Regions from separate parts of the Salipaludibacillus sp. CF4.18 genome, predicted to be linked through region 3. Evidence: riboswitches for the same ligand, from Rfam matches in the RefSeq annotation. Region 3 holds a riboswitch; each other region holds the start of a gene.
The links. Region 3 has a riboswitch for S-adenosylmethionine ahead of ACHABW_RS14325 (methionine ABC transporter ATP-binding protein). Riboswitches for the same ligand answer to the same signal wherever they lie in the genome.
Positions count from the first base shown of each region.

Region 1: another riboswitch for S-adenosylmethionine. It lies ahead of metK (methionine adenosyltransferase); the one in region 3 lies ahead of ACHABW_RS14325 (methionine ABC transporter ATP-binding protein).
Region 2: another riboswitch for S-adenosylmethionine. It lies ahead of msrA (peptide-methionine (S)-S-oxide reductase MsrA); the one in region 3 lies ahead of ACHABW_RS14325 (methionine ABC transporter ATP-binding protein).

Region 1 covers NZ_JBIMEV010000005.1:56,223-62,976, reverse strand. Annotated here, with positions in the region: gene ACHABW_RS05235 (gamma carbonic anhydrase) at 35-556, shown strand; gene metK (methionine adenosyltransferase) at 781-1,992, opposite strand; SAM riboswitch class I at 2,153-2,273, opposite strand; gene ACHABW_RS05225 (YrzI family small protein) at 2,547-2,810, opposite strand; gene ACHABW_RS05220 (ABC transporter substrate-binding protein) at 2,886-3,878, shown strand; gene ACHABW_RS05215 (ABC transporter ATP-binding protein) at 3,903-4,676, shown strand; gene ACHABW_RS05210 (ABC transporter permease) at 4,681-5,460, shown strand; gene ytkD (RNA deprotection pyrophosphohydrolase) at 5,481-5,987, opposite strand; gene ACHABW_RS05200 (twin-arginine translocase TatA/TatE family subunit) at 6,389-6,598, opposite strand.
Region 2 covers NZ_JBIMEV010000067.1:3,786-10,539, reverse strand. Annotated here, with positions in the region: gene ACHABW_RS22920 (ABC transporter substrate-binding protein) at 161-1,162, shown strand; gene ACHABW_RS22915 (FecCD family ABC transporter permease) at 1,297-2,307, shown strand; gene ACHABW_RS22910 (FecCD family ABC transporter permease) at 2,304-3,329, shown strand; gene ACHABW_RS22905 (nitroreductase family protein) at 3,385-3,942, shown strand; SAM riboswitch class I at 4,248-4,373, shown strand; gene msrA (peptide-methionine (S)-S-oxide reductase MsrA) at 4,467-4,931, shown strand; gene ACHABW_RS22895 (FUSC family protein) at 5,063-6,124, shown strand; gene ACHABW_RS22890 (MarR family transcriptional regulator) at 6,440-6,754, shown strand, end outside.
Region 3 covers NZ_JBIMEV010000023.1:18,315-25,068, reverse strand. Annotated here, with positions in the region: gene sufC (Fe-S cluster assembly ATPase SufC) at 1-74, opposite strand, end outside; gene ACHABW_RS14340 (carboxymuconolactone decarboxylase family protein) at 1,020-1,397, opposite strand; gene ACHABW_RS14335 (MetQ/NlpA family ABC transporter substrate-binding protein) at 1,899-2,798, opposite strand; gene ACHABW_RS14330 (methionine ABC transporter permease) at 2,832-3,461, opposite strand; gene ACHABW_RS14325 (methionine ABC transporter ATP-binding protein) at 3,511-4,536, opposite strand; SAM riboswitch class I at 4,662-4,779, opposite strand; gene ACHABW_RS14320 (SCP2 sterol-binding domain-containing protein) at 4,853-5,185, opposite strand; gene ACHABW_RS14315 (DUF2553 family protein) at 5,396-5,719, opposite strand; gene gcvH (glycine cleavage system protein GcvH) at 5,904-6,287, opposite strand; gene ACHABW_RS14305 (arsenate reductase family protein) at 6,374-6,730, opposite strand.

The DNA.
Region 1 (6,754 bases), on a different contig from region 3:
CAGTATAAACTTCAAATAAGGAGAGTGACCTATATTGGCTATATATCCGTATAAAGAACAGTGGCCTGTCATTAATGAGAGTGCCTACATAGCTGACAATGTTGTGATTACCGGGGACGTAACAATCCATGAGAAGGCAAGCATTTGGTTTAACACTGTCATTCGTGGTGATGTTGCTCCAACAATTATAGAAAAGGGAGTAAATGTTCAAGATAATAGTACACTTCACCAAAGCCCTAACAACCCATTAATATTAAAAGAAGGCGTAACGATTGGCCACCAGTGCGTATTGCATAGCTGCGTGATTGAAAAGAATGCCTTAATTGGCATGGGCTCGATTATTTTAGATAATGCGGAAATTGGGGAGGATGCTTTTATCGGCGCCGGCAGCCTTGTGCCACCGGGTAAAAAAATTCCGCCAAGAACATTAGCACTTGGACGTCCAGCGAAAGTTGTCCGAGATTTAACAAGCGAGGATATCGCTGAGATGAAGCGAATTCGCGAAGGTTATGTAGAAAAAGGCCAATATTACAAATCACTCCAGAAGAATGTATAGTGAATATAAGCAGTTAAGAAAAACGCGTAACGTCTTTTAATAAATACAGCGTGATCTTTTAGCCACCCCCGAGTAGCACCTACGAAGTGTGTGTAGTGCTACTCGGGGGTGGTTTTCCCTTGACAAGCGTGGCTTAAAGATAGCTGTCAACGTTATAAATTATCTCGCAAAAAAGGGTGACTCCATAGGTCTTTATTACCTATGGAGTCACCCTTTATCCTATTTTATTGACTAGCTAACTCTAAAGCTTGTTCACTTAGCAAGTTGGCTTTATCTGTTTGTTCCCACGGTAACTCAATATCGGTTCTACCGAAATGACCGTATGCTGCCGTTTGCTTGTAAATCGGGCGACGTAAGTCCAACATTTTTATAATTCCAGCGGGGCGCAGGTCAAAATTCTTCCTTACGACTTCCACTAAAACATCTTCGCTTACTTTTCCAGTATCAAATGTTTCAATAGCAATGGAAACTGGCTGTGCAACTCCGATTGCATAAGCTACTTGGACTTCACAACGATCCGCTAAACCAGAGGCAACGATGTTTTTCGCTACATATCTAGCCGCATAAGCACCGGATCGATCTACTTTCGTAGCGTCTTTTCCAGAGAATGCTCCTCCACCGTGACGAGCATATCCTCCATAAGTATCTACAATGATTTTACGTCCTGTAAGTCCTGCATCACCTTGAGGCCCACCAATGACAAATCGACCAGTTGGGTTAATAAAGTATTTTGTATTTTCATCTAATAATTCCTCAGGGACAATAAAATCGATAACTTCCTTCTTCAAATCTTTTTTGATTTGAGCTAACTCAATTTCAGGATGATGTTGAGTAGAAATGACAATCGTATCAACCCGAATTGGATTTTGATCCTCACCGTATTCCACCGTTACTTGAACTTTACCGTCAGGACGCAAGTAATCAATGATTTTTTCCTTACGTACTTCCGCTAAACGACGCGCAAGCTTATGTGATAAAGAAATTGGCAATGGCATTAACTCAGGCGTTTGATTATCTGCATAACCAAACATTAATCCTTGGTCTCCAGCTCCTATTTCTTCAATTTCTTCGTCGGACATTTGCCCTTCTCGAGCTTCGTATGATTTATCCACACCTAAAGCGATATCAGCTGATTGTTCATCAATCGACGTCAATACAGCACACGTTTCAAAATCAAAACCATATTTGGCTTTTGTATAACCAATTCCTTTAATCGTTTCTCGGACTACTTTTGGTATATCCACATACGTAGATGTAGAAATTTCTCCTGCTACTAACACTAATCCAGTGTTCACAGAAGTCTCACAAGCTACTCGAGCATTTGGATCCTTCTTCATAATTTCATCTAAAATAGAATCCGAAATTTGATCACAAATCTTATCCGGATGCCCTTCTGTTACTGATTCTGATGTAAATAAACGCGTTTTCCCTACCACAATACGTACCTCCTTGGTATCATCCATCCTATTTTTAGGATGTGCTTCATCATCTACGGTACTCGTTCTCCCAGCAGAATGGTCCAATCCAATGATCTCAAAAAAATATAAAAAAACCCTTTCCAATAGAGGAAAAGGTTACGTTCCATCCGCCTTTAACCTCTTATCGACCAAGACATACGGTTAGATATGTCTTGCAGGTTAGCACCGTTCACCTTTTTACAGTGGTGATGGTTGCTGGGCTTCGTCGGGCCTGTCCCTCCGCCTACTCAGGATAAGAGTATCCGTTCGCAAAAATAATACCGTAAATTTAATCGTCTGTCAACTGCAAATGTCGATTTATCACGTAAATTAGGTAGTGCCGCACAAGTCTATAGCAAATAGAAATGGTGTTATTGCTAGTTTATACGAGATAATGAACCGGTTGGGTAAATAATCCATTTCCGTACATATTTAAGTAACAATGCCCTCTATCCTGACCTCCATTCAACCCTAGATACGATTATTTCAGAGGGAAACAAAATCATTTGATCCCCCCACCCGTTCATTTACAATTATAAGAAAAACTTACCATGTTTTGTTTTTTCCTCTCTTAATCTTTCCTCCCCACTGTTCATATCAACTTGCGATTCCGTGTGATCATTTCGTCTGCGCCTTGAAATAATAATGGTAATAAAAAAAATGTGAATAGTCATTTTCTTGTCTCCTCGTTTAAACTCATCTCTTTCTGTCTGATTTAAGTTTATCGAAAATGCCGCTTTCTCTAAACGATCTCTAGTCTGTTTCTGTCTCCTACCCAAGTCTGATCTTTTTCTCATTCCTTCGCACACATCCGCCCATTCACACATACGTTATCTAATCAAATAACTATAGATTTATGAAGGAGGAGCATCATGTCTCGTTTTAAAAAATTATTGTTACTATTGTGTTTACCGGTAGCTATACTTACAGCTTGTGGTCAGGAAGAAGAGTTAAAGGAAGTAAAATTGGCAGAGGTTACACGGTCCATTTTCTATGCACCTCAATACGTAGCAATTTCTGAAGGGTTTTTCGAAGAGGAAGGATTAGATGTTGAACTAACAACCACATGGGGTGGAGATACAACGATGACAACATTGCTGTCTGATGGTGCCGATGTCGCACTAGTAGGAGCGGAAACATCCATCTACGTCTATGCCCAAGAAGCAAATGACCCACCGATTAACTTTGCTCAACTGACACGAACAGACGGTACGTTTCTTGTCTCTCGTGAACCTGTTGAAGACTTTGAATGGGAAGATTTAAAAGGAAGTACATTCCTAGGTCAAAGAAAAGGCGGCATGCCGCAAATGGTTGGAGAATACGTGCTGAAACAGCATGATATCGATCCGCATAACGATCTTGAACTCATTCAAAACATCGACTTCGCGAACATCACCTCCGCCTTCGCTTCCGGAACAGGTGATTATGTGCAACTATTTGAGCCTCAAGCGACACTTCTTCAAGAAGAAGGAGTTGGCCATATTATTGAATCGTTTGGTACCGAATCTGGTGAGGTTCCATATACTGTTTATATGGCAAAGCAAAGTTTTATCAATAAAGACCCGGAAACTATGGAGAAATTTACTCGAGCTATTTACAAAGCTCAACAATGGATCAATGAGGAAGATCCTTCTACTGTTGCCGAATCCATCGAACCATTTTTTGAAGATACTTCTTTAGAAATCATTGAACAAGTGTTCATCAATTACAACGAACAAGGATCCTATGCACCTTCTCCATTAGTGAACGAAGAAGGATGGAATAACCTTCAGTCAATTATGGATGAAGCTGGCGAATTACCGGAAGAAGTACCTTATGATGAATTGGTGAATCGAGAATTCGCTGACCAGATCATGTCAGAATAATGGAAGTTAAGAGAGGAGAATATCATGGCTATATTAGAATTGCAGGATGTAGAAAAAACATTCTTTTCCTTGGAAACAATGACAACTGCCATTGAAAATATTAATTTAACGATTGAAAAAGGAGAGTTTATTTCTTTTATTGGTCCTAGTGGCTGTGGTAAAACAACTCTCCTCTCTCTTGTTTCCGGATTAATCCTTCCAACGAAAGGTCAAATCATCTTGGATGGAGTCCCAATAGAAAAACCTACTCCTGAAACGGGGTATATGCTTCAGCAAGACTATCTGTTTCCCTGGTTATCCATTGAAGAAAATATATTACTTGGACTAAAAATATTAGATAAAACATCTAAAGAAGAAAAAGAACGCCCCATCAAATTGCTGGAACAGCTCGGTTTATTAGATAAACTAAAAAACTATCCTTATGAGCTCTCCGGGGGCATGAGACAACGTGTGGCATTAGTCCGCATGTTGTCTACTGACCCGGAGCTTCTTCTATTAGATGAACCTTTCTCCGCTTTAGACTATCAATCAAAACTAAAATTAGAGGATCTTGTTTTTTCGACCATTCGTGCCCATAAAAAAACAGCTATTCTTGTTACACATGATATTGGAGAGGCGATTGCGATGAGTGATCGAATTATTTTATTAGCTGGTAGACCAGGAAGAATTCAAAATGAATTTATTATTCCAAAACAGCTTTCGCAGGAACTCCCCTTTAAAGTACGAACAAGTGACACGTTTAACTCCTTATTCCAAAAAATCTGGAAGGAGATGGAATCCAGTGAAGAATCATCGTAAAGAAATGCTCCAAGAATATAAAAAGAAAGAAAAAAAGAAAAGAGGATGGATAAAACTATCGCAACTAACTATTCTAGTTTCATTTTTCCTTGCCTGGGAAGTGACAACTGCTTTACGCTGGCTGGATCCTCTTCTTTTCAGTTCGCCGTCCCGTGTCTGGGCCTTGTTTTTGGATCGGATACAAGATGGCAGCTTATTTCTCCATACATCTGTCACCCTGTTTGAAACCGTGTTAGGGTTCATTTTAGGCACAGGTGTCGGTATCATTATCGCTGCTCTTCTTTGGTGGTCACCGTTTCTTTCGAGGGTGTTAGATCCCTATTTAGTGATCTTGAATTCCATGCCTAAGGTAGCACTGGGACCTATCTTAATCGTAGGACTGGGACCTGGATTTACGTCGATTATTTTCATGGGGGCTTTAATCTCAGTCATTATTACCACGATGGTTATCTATAGTGCTTTTAAAGGAGTAGATGATAACTACTTAAAAGTCATTCAAAGCTTTGGGGCAACAAAATTTCAATCCTTTTCGACAGTAATTTTCCCTGCCTGTTATCCAACGATGATTTCTACCTTGAAAGTAAATGTTGGCCTTTCCTGGGTTGGCGTAATAGTAGGTGAATTTCTAGTTTCGCAGCAAGGATTAGGCTACATGATCATTTATGGCTTCCAGGTTTTCAATTTCACATTGGTAATGTTATCACTCGTCATTATTGCTATACTTGCTACGTGTATGTATCAAGGGGTTGAACTCATAGAAAAAAAACTCATCCGTCACCATTAAAAGCTAAGTGACGATGAGTTTTACTGTTCTAACGTATGATTTTCATGCAAAAAGCGTTTATTTACTTCATCAAGACTTAGCTCAAGAACATCATCCTTCATAATAAAACTATACTGATGATTATGACGGACATTACCTGGAATTTGCTTAAGTAGTTTAGGGCCCTTCGTCTCGAAATAATTTTTTTTGGAAATAAGTTCGCTAACACTCGCAAAATAAACATTTTTAATGACAGTTTCACTTTTCCCAAGCACTTTGTACTGTCCAATATAATACAAATCTTCCACTACTCCACCAGTCTCTTCAAATACCTCACGCTTAGCTGCAGTCTCGGCATCCTCTCCCGGTTCTACTTTTCCACCTGGGAATTCAAGTCCCCGAGAAGGATGAATCGTGAGAAGCCAGCTGCCTTTATATCTGGCAACAACCCAAACATGCTTTGGGTCTCCGGAAAAAGGATGATTGGCAGTGGAAAAGTTTACTGTATTGTTATAATAATCTTGAAATGATATGTGATTGGTCAACATCTTTCCCCTCCAACAAAACCTTACTTATTCTTATGTTAAGTTTAGTCAACATATCGAATTTTGTCTAATAGACCGCTTTGTAATTTTATGTACCAGTTGAAGAACCACGCAGAAAGTTTTTGGTCTGTGGAAGCTGAAACGTGCCTGTGGAATGCGTCCACCAGTACAGCATATTCGAGCTCTTTCCGTTCGAACTGAGGCAACAATGTATAAGAAAACAACCTTAAGTAAATAAGATCCTGTCCAACTTGTCCTATTATATCTTTCCCCTCTTCACACCCATTAAAACACGCCATTCGAAATTGATTTAATAAGACTTCACTCTATTTCTTACTAGTATCTACTCCTCTAAGAGGCAAAAACAAAAGAGACCATTCCTGGCCTCTTTTAGAATTTTATACTTATTTTTCATCATTAGTTACTTTTCGAGCTTCCTTCTTCATATCATCAATAGGATCTGTAACGTCTTTTGTTAGTTCCCTTGTAGATTTCTTGAATTCTCTTAGTGTTTCTCCTGCAGCTCTTCCAATCTCAGGAAGCTTGCTTGGACCAAAAATAACGAGAGCGACAACCAAAATAAGTATTAAACCCGGCATGCCTATGTTTGCCATATAACTTCACCTCTTATTTTTCATTATACATTCTTCAGTGCTAAATTTCCATACAGAGTTTGTTCAAAAAGGTTTGTGCAATGGCTACACACGCCGCGTTGCTTAGAGGATTTTTAAAAAGGCAAAAAAACCTTCTTTTTGAACATCCTCATATAG
Region 2 (6,754 bases), on a different contig from region 3:
GGTGACAATGAAGCACAGAACCGTCCCCATGTTTCCCTATGTTTCTTGTAAATTGCATTGACACAATTAGGGTTCAATAGTACTATTAGATTTGTTGTGAATGATAATCATTATCAGTTCAGATTTATTTTTAGGTATACATAAGAGAGGGGAATTTATCATGGAAAGAAGAGCATCATTTTTAATTGTTATTATCATTATGTTGTTAAGTATTTTGTCTGGTTGTGGATCTAATAATGAAGCAGCAAATGATAAAGCACAAGCGGAGGAAGAATCAATTCAAGTTGAAAACAGCAATGAAGAGGTTGATGAAGAAGATGTAGAATCGAGGGTTATTACTCACGAAATGGGTGAGACGACGATTACAGGAACACCAACTAACATCGTAGTACTTGAATTTTCATTTGTGGATGCATTAGCATCTTTAGGAATTTCTCCAATTGGAATTGCTGATGATGGTGATGAAGAACGGATAATCGGTCCTATTGCTGAAAAGATCGGCGACTACACTTCGGTTGGTGCTAGAAAAGAGCCTAGTTTAGAAGTTATTGCCAGTTTACAACCAGACTTAATTATTGCTGATTTAAATCGTCATAAAGATTCGTACGAAGAATTAAGTGAAATCGCACCTACAATTGTATTATCTAGTTTAAGTGCTAATTATGAAGAAAACGTTGAGGCGTTTCCCATCATAGCGGAAGCCTTAGGAGCAACAGAACTAGCTGACGAGCGTACGACTGAGCACAACGAATTGTTAGCTGAACTGAAGTCTAGAGTTCCTTCTGATGAAAGCCGCACATTCTTACCGGCTGTAGTTACAGATACAGGATTTCACGCCCATTCATCTACATCATATACGGGGTCTTTACTTGAAACATTAGGATTAAAGAATGCGATTCAAGGTGAGGGAGTAGAGGATGCAACAAATAAGATTGATTTAGAAACATTGGTGGAGCATAACCCTGATATTATTTTTCTTATGACAGGGGATGAAGAAACAATTATATCAGAATGGGAAGAAAACCCATTATGGGAAGAGATCAGTGCTGTGAAAAATGATCAGGTCTATAAAGTCGATCAGAACGAATGGTCACGTTTCCGAGGATTAATAGCTGCTGAATTAATCGTTCAAGATACTATTGACCTGTTATATGAGAACTAAATAATAATCCAAAAAAAGCGGATAAGCCGATCTTACCGCTTTTTTCATTTCAATGATGAACGAGTGAATTTCATCAATTGTTTCAACAAAGGATGTGCCTATATATGAATATTTCAGCAAAAAACCAACAATCCATCACGAAAAGTTCCAGGAATGAATTATTTCGTTTTTTACCACTTTTTGTTATAGGGATCTTCATCCTTGTCGTTGGAATTTTGATTAGTACATCCATTGGTATGGCAGATGTACGTTTTACTCATTTGATCGAATCTTTTTTTATTGCTGAGCTAACAAAAGAGCATTTAATTGCGCAAACTATTCGTTTACCAAGAGCTATTATTGCATGTCTTATTGGAGCAAGTTTAGCTATAGCGGGCGCGATCATGCAAGCAATCACCCGGAATCCCCTTGCGTCTCCACAAATTTTTGGAATTAATGCAGGAGCTTCTTTTGTAGTTGTGGCCTCTTCCATTTTCTTGACAGGAATTTCACCATATTCGATGGTTTATTTTGCTTTTTTAGGAGCAGCTTTGGGAGGAATGTTAGTTTATTACTTAGGTTCTTCCGGAGAGGGAATGACACCTGTCAAATTAGCCTTAGCTGGAATCTCTATTCACTTTTTTCTATCGGCAATAACCGAGGGACTCATTATATTTAACGAGGATACGACAGAAGGAATTCTTTTTTGGTTAGCGGGTTCAGTAGATAGTACAAGCTGGCAGGATGTAAGAATCATTTCCCCTTGGGTTCTTCTAGGGATAATCGGATCTTTTTTATTAGCTAGTTCTATTAATGTATTGAATCTTGGAGATGATGTTGCGAGTAGTTTGGGACAAAATACTGGTTGGATACGCGTGCTTTCAGGGTTACTCGTTGTTATTTTAGCAGGGTCTTCTGTTTCCATTGCGGGTCCTATTGGTTTTGTAGGATTAATTGTACCCCATATTACAAGGAATCTTGTAGGTATAGATTATCGATGGATTTTGCCTTTTTCCGCGTTATTTGGAGCTATACTCCTTATTTATGCGGATATTGTTGCACGTTTTATATCGTTTCCATATGAATCACCCGTTGGAATTGTGACAGCACTAGTAGGTGCTCCTTTCTTTTTTTACTTAATAAAAAGAGGGAGGAATTTATCATGATAAAAGACGAAGTGGACAAGGATATTACTAGAATAAAACGTATAACGCCTAAATGGCTGTTTATTATCTTGCCTGTAGCAATTATTATATTTTCTATCTTAAGTACAGGGATAGGTGCTGTTTTTATTCATCCTTTAGATGTATTAGCTGTGTTAATAGGGACAGGGACAGAGATGGATACATTTCTTATTGAAAAATATCGAATTCCCAGAATCGTTTTAGCGCTTCTTGTTGGGGCAGGTTTATCTGTGTCGGGTACGATTTTACAAGGCATTATTCGAAATCCTTTGGCATCACCTGACGTCATCGGCATTACAAAAGGGGCAGGGCTGGGTGCGGTTGTGGTTATCATCCTTTTTCAAAATTCACCTACTTTTGTTTTACCGCTTGCTGCATTTTCTGGAGCACTGATCATTGCACTTATCCTTTATCTCTTAGTTTATAAACAAGGGATGCAGCCGACCACGTTAGCACTGGGAGGAGTTGCTCTTGGGGCTTTATGTAATGCTGGGATTCAGTACTTTATGATTAAGTTCCCACTAGAAATAAATGCTGCTCTCATTTGGCTAACTGGTAGTTTGTGGTCTAGTAGCTGGGAACAGATTTATGGTGTTTTCCCTTGGATTATCATTTTGCTACCCTTGTCGATGATTTTAGTAACCAAACTTGATATTTTAAATTTTGGTGATGATGTAGCAATTGGGTTAGGTTTAAGGGTAGTGCGTGTTCGATTGCTTTTATTGTTCATTGCAGTTGCGCTAGCTGCTGCATGCGTCGCAGCTATTGGTTCCATTGGCTTTGTTGGGCTAATCGCTCCTCATATGGCTAGAAAGTTAGTAGGTGCTAAACATAAGTTTTTGATTCCTATTTCAGCAATGACAGGTTCTTTGTTAGTGGTGGTGGCCGACTCAATTGGACGAGGATTAATACCACCGAAGGAAATTCCTGTTGGAATCGTTGTAGCAGTAATAGGGGCACCTTATTTTTTATATCTTTTGCGTAAAGAAAGTAAGAATTTATAACGATATGACACGACATTAAATGTATTTTAAAATTTTGCTAGAAAGGGAGATAAACATGGAGAAAAGAATATCTGCAATAGCAAAGGTTATACGCGAACGGAGATCAATTAAGAGTGGTTATGTAGACAAAGAAGTTTCACAAGAGTTAGTAATGAATTTATTAAAAGATGCTGTATGGGCACCTAACCATGGACTACGAGAGCCTTGGAGATTTATATTTGTACCTACTGGTGAAAAGAGTAAGTTTATTGAAGAAATAGTTGATACTTTACCAGAAGAACTCAAAGAAAATAGGAGAAACTATTTGAGTCAACCAGCGGCTTTTCTTATTATTGTGATGAAAGAAGAGTCACAACAAAAGCAATGGGAGGAGAACTTTGGCGCGGTAAGCTCTTTAATTCAAAACTTTCAATTGCTTGCTTGGGAACAAGAGCTTGGTGTTGTCTGGAAAACAAACCCACATATATACGACCCGAAAGTATATCAACTTTTAGATGTACAACCAGGCGAGAAAATTGTTGGGTTTTTACATTTAGGTTATTTTGAGAGTATGCCTACATCAAAGCCACGGACATCAATAGAAGAAAAATTTACTGTTTTCAAAGGCAAGTAGAGTAGGGTGTTCAGGAAAACAATTTGATGTGTAGATTCAGTGGAATTCTGGTATTAAGGATAAAAAAACATAAGCTCGTGGTGGCATTCCTGCAATAAAGCAGGATGCTTTCACAAGATAAGCAAACTATAAAATTATCGGTTTTTTAGAGATTGTTGTTTTCGTCGAATAGAGGCTAGCGGACCGGAACCATACGTGTAACCTTGCAAATAAAAAGGAAGCACAGAACCGTCCCCATGTTTCCCTTGATAAATAGTCATAAATGATTTACACTGATATTTAATTAAAAAAATATAGTGATAGACTTCTTATCCAGAGTGGTGGAGGGACAGGCCCTTTGATACCCAGCAACCATTAAATCAATGATCGATTGATTTAAACGGTGCCAATTCCTGCAAGGATCGTTAACAATGATCCTTGGAAGATGAGAGTAATCGTATATACATATACGAGAACCTCTCTTAAACTTAGAGAGGTTTTTCTTATGGAGAGAAGATTTATCGCTCAAAAAGGGGCGAATTAGAATGGAAAAAGTAGTATTTGGAGCAGGTTGTTTTTGGGGTGTCGAAGCATTTTTTGAAAGTATTCGCGGAGTGGAAGCAACAAAAGTAGGCTATTCCGGTGGTCATGTGGAGAATCCATCTTATGAAGAAGTGAAAACAGGCACAACTGGTCATGCAGAGGTAATTGAAGTATTATATAATCCATGGAAAATATCTTATGAAGAGCTAGTGAGTAAGTTTTTTGAATGTCATAATCCGACAACGCGTAACCGTCAAGGGATTGATATTGGAACTCAATATCGTTCTGTGATTTTCTTTCAAAACCGGCAGCAATTAGAAATTGCAAGCACTAAAAAAGCCGAATTAAATGACTTGGGCAGTAAAGAGATTGTCACTGAACTTAGTCCTTTACAACCGTTTTATCCAGCAGAGGAGTATCATCAAAAGTACTTCCAAAAAAATAATGTCGTTGCTTGTGGGATATAAAGAGCTTCAAAAGGGGGAATGAGTCAGTTGATCTTGTTCTCCTTTATCAGATTAAAGCTGAATCATTCCCTCAAGCAAAAAACTGGGATTTTCTATCAAGGAATGGATACTAACATAATAATGAGGGAGGGATAAGTATTCCTTTTGGACCGAGAATTTTGAAAACGGGTTTAGCAGTTACGTTGTCGATTTATATTTGTCTTATTTTTGGCATGGAAAACTCTGTTTTTGCTGGGGTAGCTGCAATACTAGCTATTCAACCTTCCGTGTATCGTACATGGAAGCAATTATCAGACCAAGTAATTACAAACTCATTAGGTGCTTCTATTTCGTTATTTTTCATCTACTTTTTTGGGGAGAATCCGGTTATTATTGGATTTGTAATTATATTTATTATTTCTTTAAGTATTAAGCTGAAAATGGAAACTACTATTCCGCTGACCCTTGTTACGGTTATCGCTATCATGAGTGCGACTGGAAGTGAAGATTTATATTTTGCATTAGAAAGACTTCTCGTCATTTTGATCGGAACTAGCACTGCAATACTTGTAAATATATTGATATTTCCTCCAAAATATAAAAAACACTATATTCAAAGTATCGATGCAGCTTTCAGAAATATGTCATTATTAATGAGAACTGTTATTTCAAATGAAATGACAGAGGCTGCATACCAAGATATCAATCGGACTTTTAAAAAAGATTTTAAAAATTTAGAAGAACAATATAAATTGTTCGATGAAGAAAGAGAAAAGTTAGGCAAGTCAAAGCATCTAAACTCAAGAGAAATCATTGTATTTAACCAGATGCTGAAGGTTTTACAGGAGGGGAATCAGCTTTTAGACAATATCGAGGAACACTATGTTCAAAGTGAGACTGTTGATGATGAAAATGATCTATTTGACCAACAGCTGGAAGATTTAATCAAATATCATGAATATTTATTGCTAAAGTATTTAGGTAAGATAAGAGAAAATCATCAAGATACACGAAACGATATATTAAAAGAGAAAGATAAATTTTATGACCAAGTACTGAGTTTTTACCATGTAAGTAAGGAACAAAAACTTCGTCATATGATTATCGCTTCTTCCATCGCCGACTATTCCTTTCATTTAGAGCGACTTGAAAAATTAATAAATCAATATCTTAAGATAAGAGAAACACCGGAACGGAAGAAAAAGCAGGGTTAATTTTTGGTATAGTTCCTATATTTAAGTGTTTTGAAGAATCGATGAAAATAGCACGATACGAAGACCACTTCTTAATTGAATTGGTCTTTTTTAATCGTCAACCTCTGAGTATTTCGGCGGTAACATTTTGTGAAAAAAATCATAAGGGAAAAATAGTTATTGATTATTTCTTGCAATCAAGTGATTTTTTTAGTATTATCGTTTCATAGCTAACGATTATGAAAATTCAAAAGGTGGTGGCTTACAATACATTCATTTAATGATCTGGGAGAGTTGCTGGAAGAAGAGAAGGACACGATCAACCGCTTATCTAAAATGCCGGTGGGTTCACTTGATTTGGATGCTGTTTCCGTCGTTACGAACATATACCGGGTTGCACAAGGGTTGAGAAATAAAATGGAACGCGAAGTATTATCAAAATACGGACTATCGTGGACATCTTTTTCGATACTTTATGATTTGTCTATTTGGAAAGCAATAGAAACAAAAAAGTTAGCAGAATCTGCGGCGGTATCAAAAGCCACAATAAGTAATATAACAAAAACATTAGAAAAAAAAGAACTTTGTTATCGAAAAACGGATACGAGAGACAGAAGAATTACCTATGTAATGATTACAGCTAAAGGGATA
Region 3 (6,754 bases):
CCGAAGCCTTTTAGAATTTCTTTTTCTTCAATAGAAACATGAAGATCTTTAACTGTTAGATTTGGTTTTGTCATGATTTAAATACCTCCATTTATTTTTTGAAAGTTTAATTTCAAACTGTTAAGATAAGAGAAGCAAAGAAGATCGACATTCTCATTTTATTCTCATTACAATCTTATATCAAATCAAAAATGAGTTCAAGGAAAATACACCATTCTTTTCAAACTCCCCTGACTCATTTTACACTTTATACTTATACCTCCGTTATTATTGAATTTCTTCTTCCTCTGCTTTCAAAAAAACTGTCGATTTTATGATTAATTCGTCCAAAATATATCCCGTCCTCTTCCTATTGAACAGGTTTCACCGTGATATATTTGATATTGATTCTCAATAGAAGTAACTTTTTCTCCTTTAATTGAGAATTAATCTTAATTAAACTTGTCCATTAAGTATAACAATAATTTTTTCCGATTGCACATTCCATAAACATCAAATAGAACGGACCAGAGAAAATACTGGTCCGTCCTATTATCTACACTATATTCAGCTTTATGTCAGTAATCAAGTATTAACTAAAATGTCCAAGCTTCGCTGATAATCTTTATCTCGCGCTTGTTCTACTTTAAGTCGATTGTCTAGTTTGCGATTATATTCCTCATATCCTATTCCATAAGATTGGTACATCGCTTTTTCCATTTCAGTTGTGTGTTTTGTCTGTATCTGATGGATAACAGATCACTTTCCTTCCTGATTGGTTTTTAGATTTGATCTTTGCCATCCTGTTCTCTATCAACTAAAAGTATCTAAAACAGTGGAATCAAGATCTTCTTTAACAAGATTAATTATATCTTTATTAAGTATTTAAACCAATCAGCACCTATTGTTAAATAATCTGACAATTAAGACTCACAACTTGTGAAGAAATATGACCACACTTTCATTTAGAATAACTGCCGTTTACGAGCAAATATTCATGTTTTGACAAGTTATGCAGTTTATTTTTATAATTGAAACATTTAAGATGTCAGATTATCCCCTGAAAGTTCCATGAGACATTCCTCCACAAGTGTTACAGCTTGGCTCATAGTTCCGCCGCCTCCAAATGCACCCGTAACTGCGATAGCTTCTAAAATCTCTTCTCTTGATGCTCCTTGTTCTAGACACCCATTTACATGGTAAATAATGCAGTACTCATCTTGAGCATACAGGCTGATTCCTAATGCTATCATTTGTTTTTCCTTCGCTGACAGCTTGCCAGGATGGAAACAAGCCTCCGTAAACGCTTGATATTTAGATGCAACATCCGGCATTTGCTCTGAGAAATAACCTAATCCTTCTTTATAATGTAGCAATGATTCTTGAATCGATGAATTGCTAAACTCTTGTTCATCCATAACTTTCACTCCTCCTCTTGCTAAGATACACTTATTTTGGCGTGAAAGCAGAAGAAGTATGTACATACACTGTTCTTTTTTGATCTTTATAGCATTTAGTTCCACTCAATCAATTCGATACGGCCTGAATGTCACTATATGCTATGTTTAGCTCTACTCAGTTTGGCTCTCAACACCTGAGTGTCACTATGTCCTCTGTTTAGTGACACTCGGACAGAGAACCCTTGTTTGAGTGTTACTATCAGCATTCCCAGTAGAAAATACGTAACCAAACGCATAACGCCTTTAAAAAAACTTAGCATCTATAATATCAAATTTGTTACCTTACTTTGATAAGGTGGAAGGTTGTTTGGAAGAATTACCGTTCGTTTTCTGTGGGTGATCTGCAAGCCGCCTAGTGCTGGTTCGATCCCTCTATTCGAAATACATACTTATAATTAAATTTTTCACTCTAAAAAAAGCATCAGAGAATTTCTCTGATGCCTTTCATTATTCAAATTATTATTCAGTAACAGGTACTACTGCATTCTCATATTCTTCAAGAATAAAGTCACGAACATCTTCTGATCGTAGAACTTCGATTAATTTCAAGACACGCTCATCTTCTTCGTCTCCACTGTTTGTTGCAATAACATTAACGTAAGGATTGTCACTGTCAGAGGATTCAATAGCGATAGAATCTTCTAATGGATTTAGCCCAGCATCTAATGCATAGTTTGAATTGATAAGAACAGCATCCCCTTCTCCATTCTCATACGCTGTTGGAAGCAATGCCGCTTCCACATTTGCGGAGAATTCAAAGTTATTCGGGTTCTCTTCAATATCGTCAATTGTTGCTTCAATACCAACTCCGTCAGCTAGCGTAATTAATCCTTTTTCTTCAAGCATCTTCAAGATTCTTCCGTGGTCAGGAATAGCACTACTCATAATAATTTCTGCACCTTCTGGAAGTTCTTCTATGCTGTCAAATTCCTGAGAATACAAACCAATTGGCTCAATATGAATTCCTCCAGCGTTTACAAAGTCATATCCATGCTCTTCAATCTGTGTTTCAAGATATGGAATGTGCTGGAAGTAGTTTGCATCTAGTTCTCCGGCAGCTAACGCTTCGTTTGGAAGAACGTAATCATTGAATGACTCGATCTCTAGAGTCACACCTTCTTCTTCAAGAAGTGGTGCAGCAAATTCTAAGATTTCAGCGTGAGGAACGTTGGAAGCACCAACAACTAATGTTCCGAGATCTTCTCCTTCTGCTTCCTCATTTGCGTTTTCTGTGTTATTGGTTTCTGTATTATTTGTACCCGCGGCGTTATTTTCATTCGTATTTTCTTCCGTACCGCATGCTGCTAATACTCCTACAGATAGTGCTGTAATTCCTAAGCCTTGTAGTAACTTTCTCATGTTGAATTTCCCCTTTTGTTTTTTATTACGCCTTTAGCGTTTGTCTAATTTATTGGTAAAGTAATCGCCGATGAATTGTAAAACAAAGACGAATACTAACACAATCATTGTTGCTATTAAAGTAATATCTGGATTATTTCGTTGAAAACCATCACGGTATGCTAGGTCACCTAATCCACCGGCACCAATTACACCTGCCATCGCTGTGTAACCAATAAGCGCGATCGCTGTAACCGTAATCCCAGAGATAAGTGCTGGTACTGATTCTGGGATTAACACTTTAAAAATAATCTGAGAATTGCTTGCTCCCATTGCTTTTGATGCTTCTATTACACCTTTATCAATTTCCCGCAACGCAATTTCAACCATTCTCGCATAAAATGGTGCTGCTCCAATAATAAGCGCAGGCAATGCGGCTGATGGCCCTAACATTGTTCCAACTAAAGCACTGGTGAACGGAACAAGCAGGACGATGAGAATAATAAATGGAATTGATCTGAATATATTTACATAAGCTGCGATAATACTGTGAACGATCTTATTTTGCCAAAGTTGACCCCGAGCAGTAAGAAATAATAGTAGTCCGAGTATTGTACCAAATATAAACGTAAATAAAAGCGCAATTAACGACATATAAACTGTTTCTGCTGTCGCTTCCCACATGTTTACCCAATTAACATTTTCAAGAAGTAGAATTGATCCAACCAAAAGATTATTCACCGTGGATCACCTCCACTTCTACTTCCTGCTTTCGGATATAATCGATAGCTTCTTTTATATGATGCTCGTCACCAGTGACATTTATAAACAATGATCCATAGGAGCCATCTTGGGTTTGCGAAAGTTTACCTTGTAAAATGTTTATCGTAACCTCAAATTTACGAATAAGATCCGTAATAAGTGCTCTTTTTGCATCGCCACCAACAAATGTAAGTTGAAGGACATGCCCAATACCTTCTTCAGTAAACAAATGTTTAAGGGCTTCTTCGGTTTCTTCAGGTTCTGTCACTTGTTTCACAAATTCTTTTGTCATGTGCTCTTTCGGTCTTCTGAAAACATCAAGGACTGGACCCTGTTCAACAATCCGCCCATTTTCCATTACAGCCACCCGATGACATATTTTACGGATAACATGCATTTCATGCGTGATAAGTACAATGGTCAGATTCAACTTTTTGTTAATATCTATCAATAATTCTAAAATTGAATCGGTTGTTTTGGGATCCAATGCGGATGTTGCTTCATCACACAATAATACTTGTGGATTATTCGCTAGCGCCCGTGCTATGCCGACTCGTTGTTTTTGCCCTCCACTTAGCTGAGAAGGATAGGATGCCCCTCGACCATCTAAACCTACCAGTTTAATAAGTTCTTCCACTCTGGTTTTTCGTTCTGTGCTCGGTACACCTTTAATTTCTAATGGAAATGAAATGTTCTCAGCTACTGTTCTCGACCACAAAAGATTAAAGTGTTGAAAAATCATTCCTATTTCCTGTCTTGCCTCTCGTAGTTTCCTTTGAGACAATGTATTCATATTTTTACCAGCGACACTTACTTCCCCTGTAGTTGGCACTTCCAGCATGTTCAGCATTCTTATGAGCGTGCTTTTTCCAGCACCACTATAGCCAATCACACCAAAAATTTCACCCTTTTCAATCGTGAGATCTATTTGATCGACGGCAGTTACTTTACCGTCACGCGTATTAAATGTTTTTGCTAATTTTGATAAAGTAATCATTTGCTTCCCCTTTTTAAACCGATCGGTTTAGTCGTATTAAAGCACAAAAGTTAAAGATCAAAGAAAAACCTCACTACTCGATAAAATGAGCAGAAAGGTTTTTAGTAATGAATTAAAAGCCCTTCTCCTCATTTTTCAAAGTAAATTGTTTACTTTGATGGAATTGGCACCTTCTAATGGTTTTTATACCTTAGTGGTTGCCGGGCTTCATAGGGCCAGTCCCTCCGCCGCTCTTAATAAGAAGAATTAAGAATTAATATTTAATTTATAGTCTGTTATGCATAATATCATTATCGATTAATTCTTGTCAACTAATTTATTTCACCGTTTTTTGAGAGAGGTAGAGAAGTGATTCCAGCCAAAGCAAATGTTTCAATGAACCTTCAACTTCAAGATCTCCTCTGCGTTTCATGGCCAGCAGAAAGTCTTCCCCACGGAATAAGAGTTTCAATTCATCTTCGTCGCCACTAATCATAATATCACAAACATCCTCATCCAACGTTAATTTAAAATCTTTGTTATCTAAATTCATGTACCAACGCTTTTCCAGATATTTAACTTGAACGATTAGATGATGTTTTTTCAATAGTTCTCTTAAGTGGCTTGTCTTTGTCATGCCTTCCATTGATTTAATGAGTAAATGATTCATGATATCCGCCTCTAATCCGAACTTCGTCTTTGATTACTCATTCTACGAGACGAACAGTAAGTCCTCTTTTTAAGGAAAAGTTAGGCGATATTATTTTAATCAAAAGCTTTGTTTTGAATGAAATACCGTTCTAAAACATTTCCAGAAAATTATAGAAAAAAAGAGTGCCTGCGATTTGTCTTTAGTTCGACAAAAAGCAGACACTCACTGTTAACACCAACCCATGTCGCAGCCTTCTACATAAGATTCAGGTGGCTTCGTTTTTTTCGCTTGGGCATCCTTGAAAAATTTTTCATTTTCAAACTCAAATCCTTCCGACATTTCATACATTTGAGAATGTCCTTTTTTTCGGATTTGACCAATTTTTTCAGCGTTAAAATAGAGCGCAGTTTCCCCTGCTTCATCCTTTTTTTCTACCTGATCGGAAATATCGACCAATGACGTTGGTGATGCTTCCAAACCATCCACATTGTTATTCATTGTATTTTCTTGATCATTATTGCTGGTATTTTCCGTAATATCATTTTGTTGCATCTATATATCCCTCCTCCTATACATCTAGTTTGAGCGAGTATAGATGATCTCATTCAAGAGGAAATATTAGTCAAAAATCCAACAATCTCTCTGTTTCACAAAAAAATAATCTCTAAAAATCCAATAATTATATATAAAAAAGCCTTCCAAATATAAATCATTTGGAAAGCCCTTAGAGTACTATTTAGTCTTCATTAATCATTTCTTCATAAGCGGATGCATCCATTAATTTGTCAAATTCAGATTTATTAGAAGGCTCAACTACAACCATCCACGCTTTTTCATATGGTGATTCATTCACGAATTCCGGAGAATCTTCCAATTCTTCATTTACTTCCACAACTTTACCACTAACTGGAGCATACAGTTCAGAAACAGTTTTAACCGACTCAACACTGCCAAACGGCTCATCCGCTTCAAGGACATCGCCCACTTCTGGAAGCTCTACGAAAACAATGTCGCCTAGCTCTGATTGGGCGAATTCAGTAATCCCAATCCTAACTTTTTCTCCTTCTGTTTTAACCCACTCATGCTCTTCTGAATACTTCAAATCTTTTGGTAAACTCATCTAAAAATCCCTCCATTTATGTAATTAATTATTCTATCTTTCCTTACTATAATATATCCTAAGGCTATGCTTCAACAATCTACTGCTTATTTCCATACCTCGTTATAGATTTCCTCTTTAAAACCAAGTGTTACATTTTTACCATCAGTTGCTAGAGGTCGCTTAATAAGCATACCATCTGAAGCCAAAACTTCTAATAACTCGTCTTCCGAGTAAGTCTTCATTTTGTCTTTCATGCCTAATTCACGGTATTTTAGTCCACTTGTGTTAAAAAATTTCTTTAATTCTAATCCACTTTTTTCATAATAAGATGCTAATTCCTCTTTAGATGGTGGATGACTAACGATATCGACAGCTTCATAGTCGACATTGTTCTCGTCAAGCCATTTCTTTGCATTGCGGCAAGTACCGCATTTTGGATAATGATAAAAAGTAACGCTCATCTTTCTTTCCTCCTAGTAAAACAT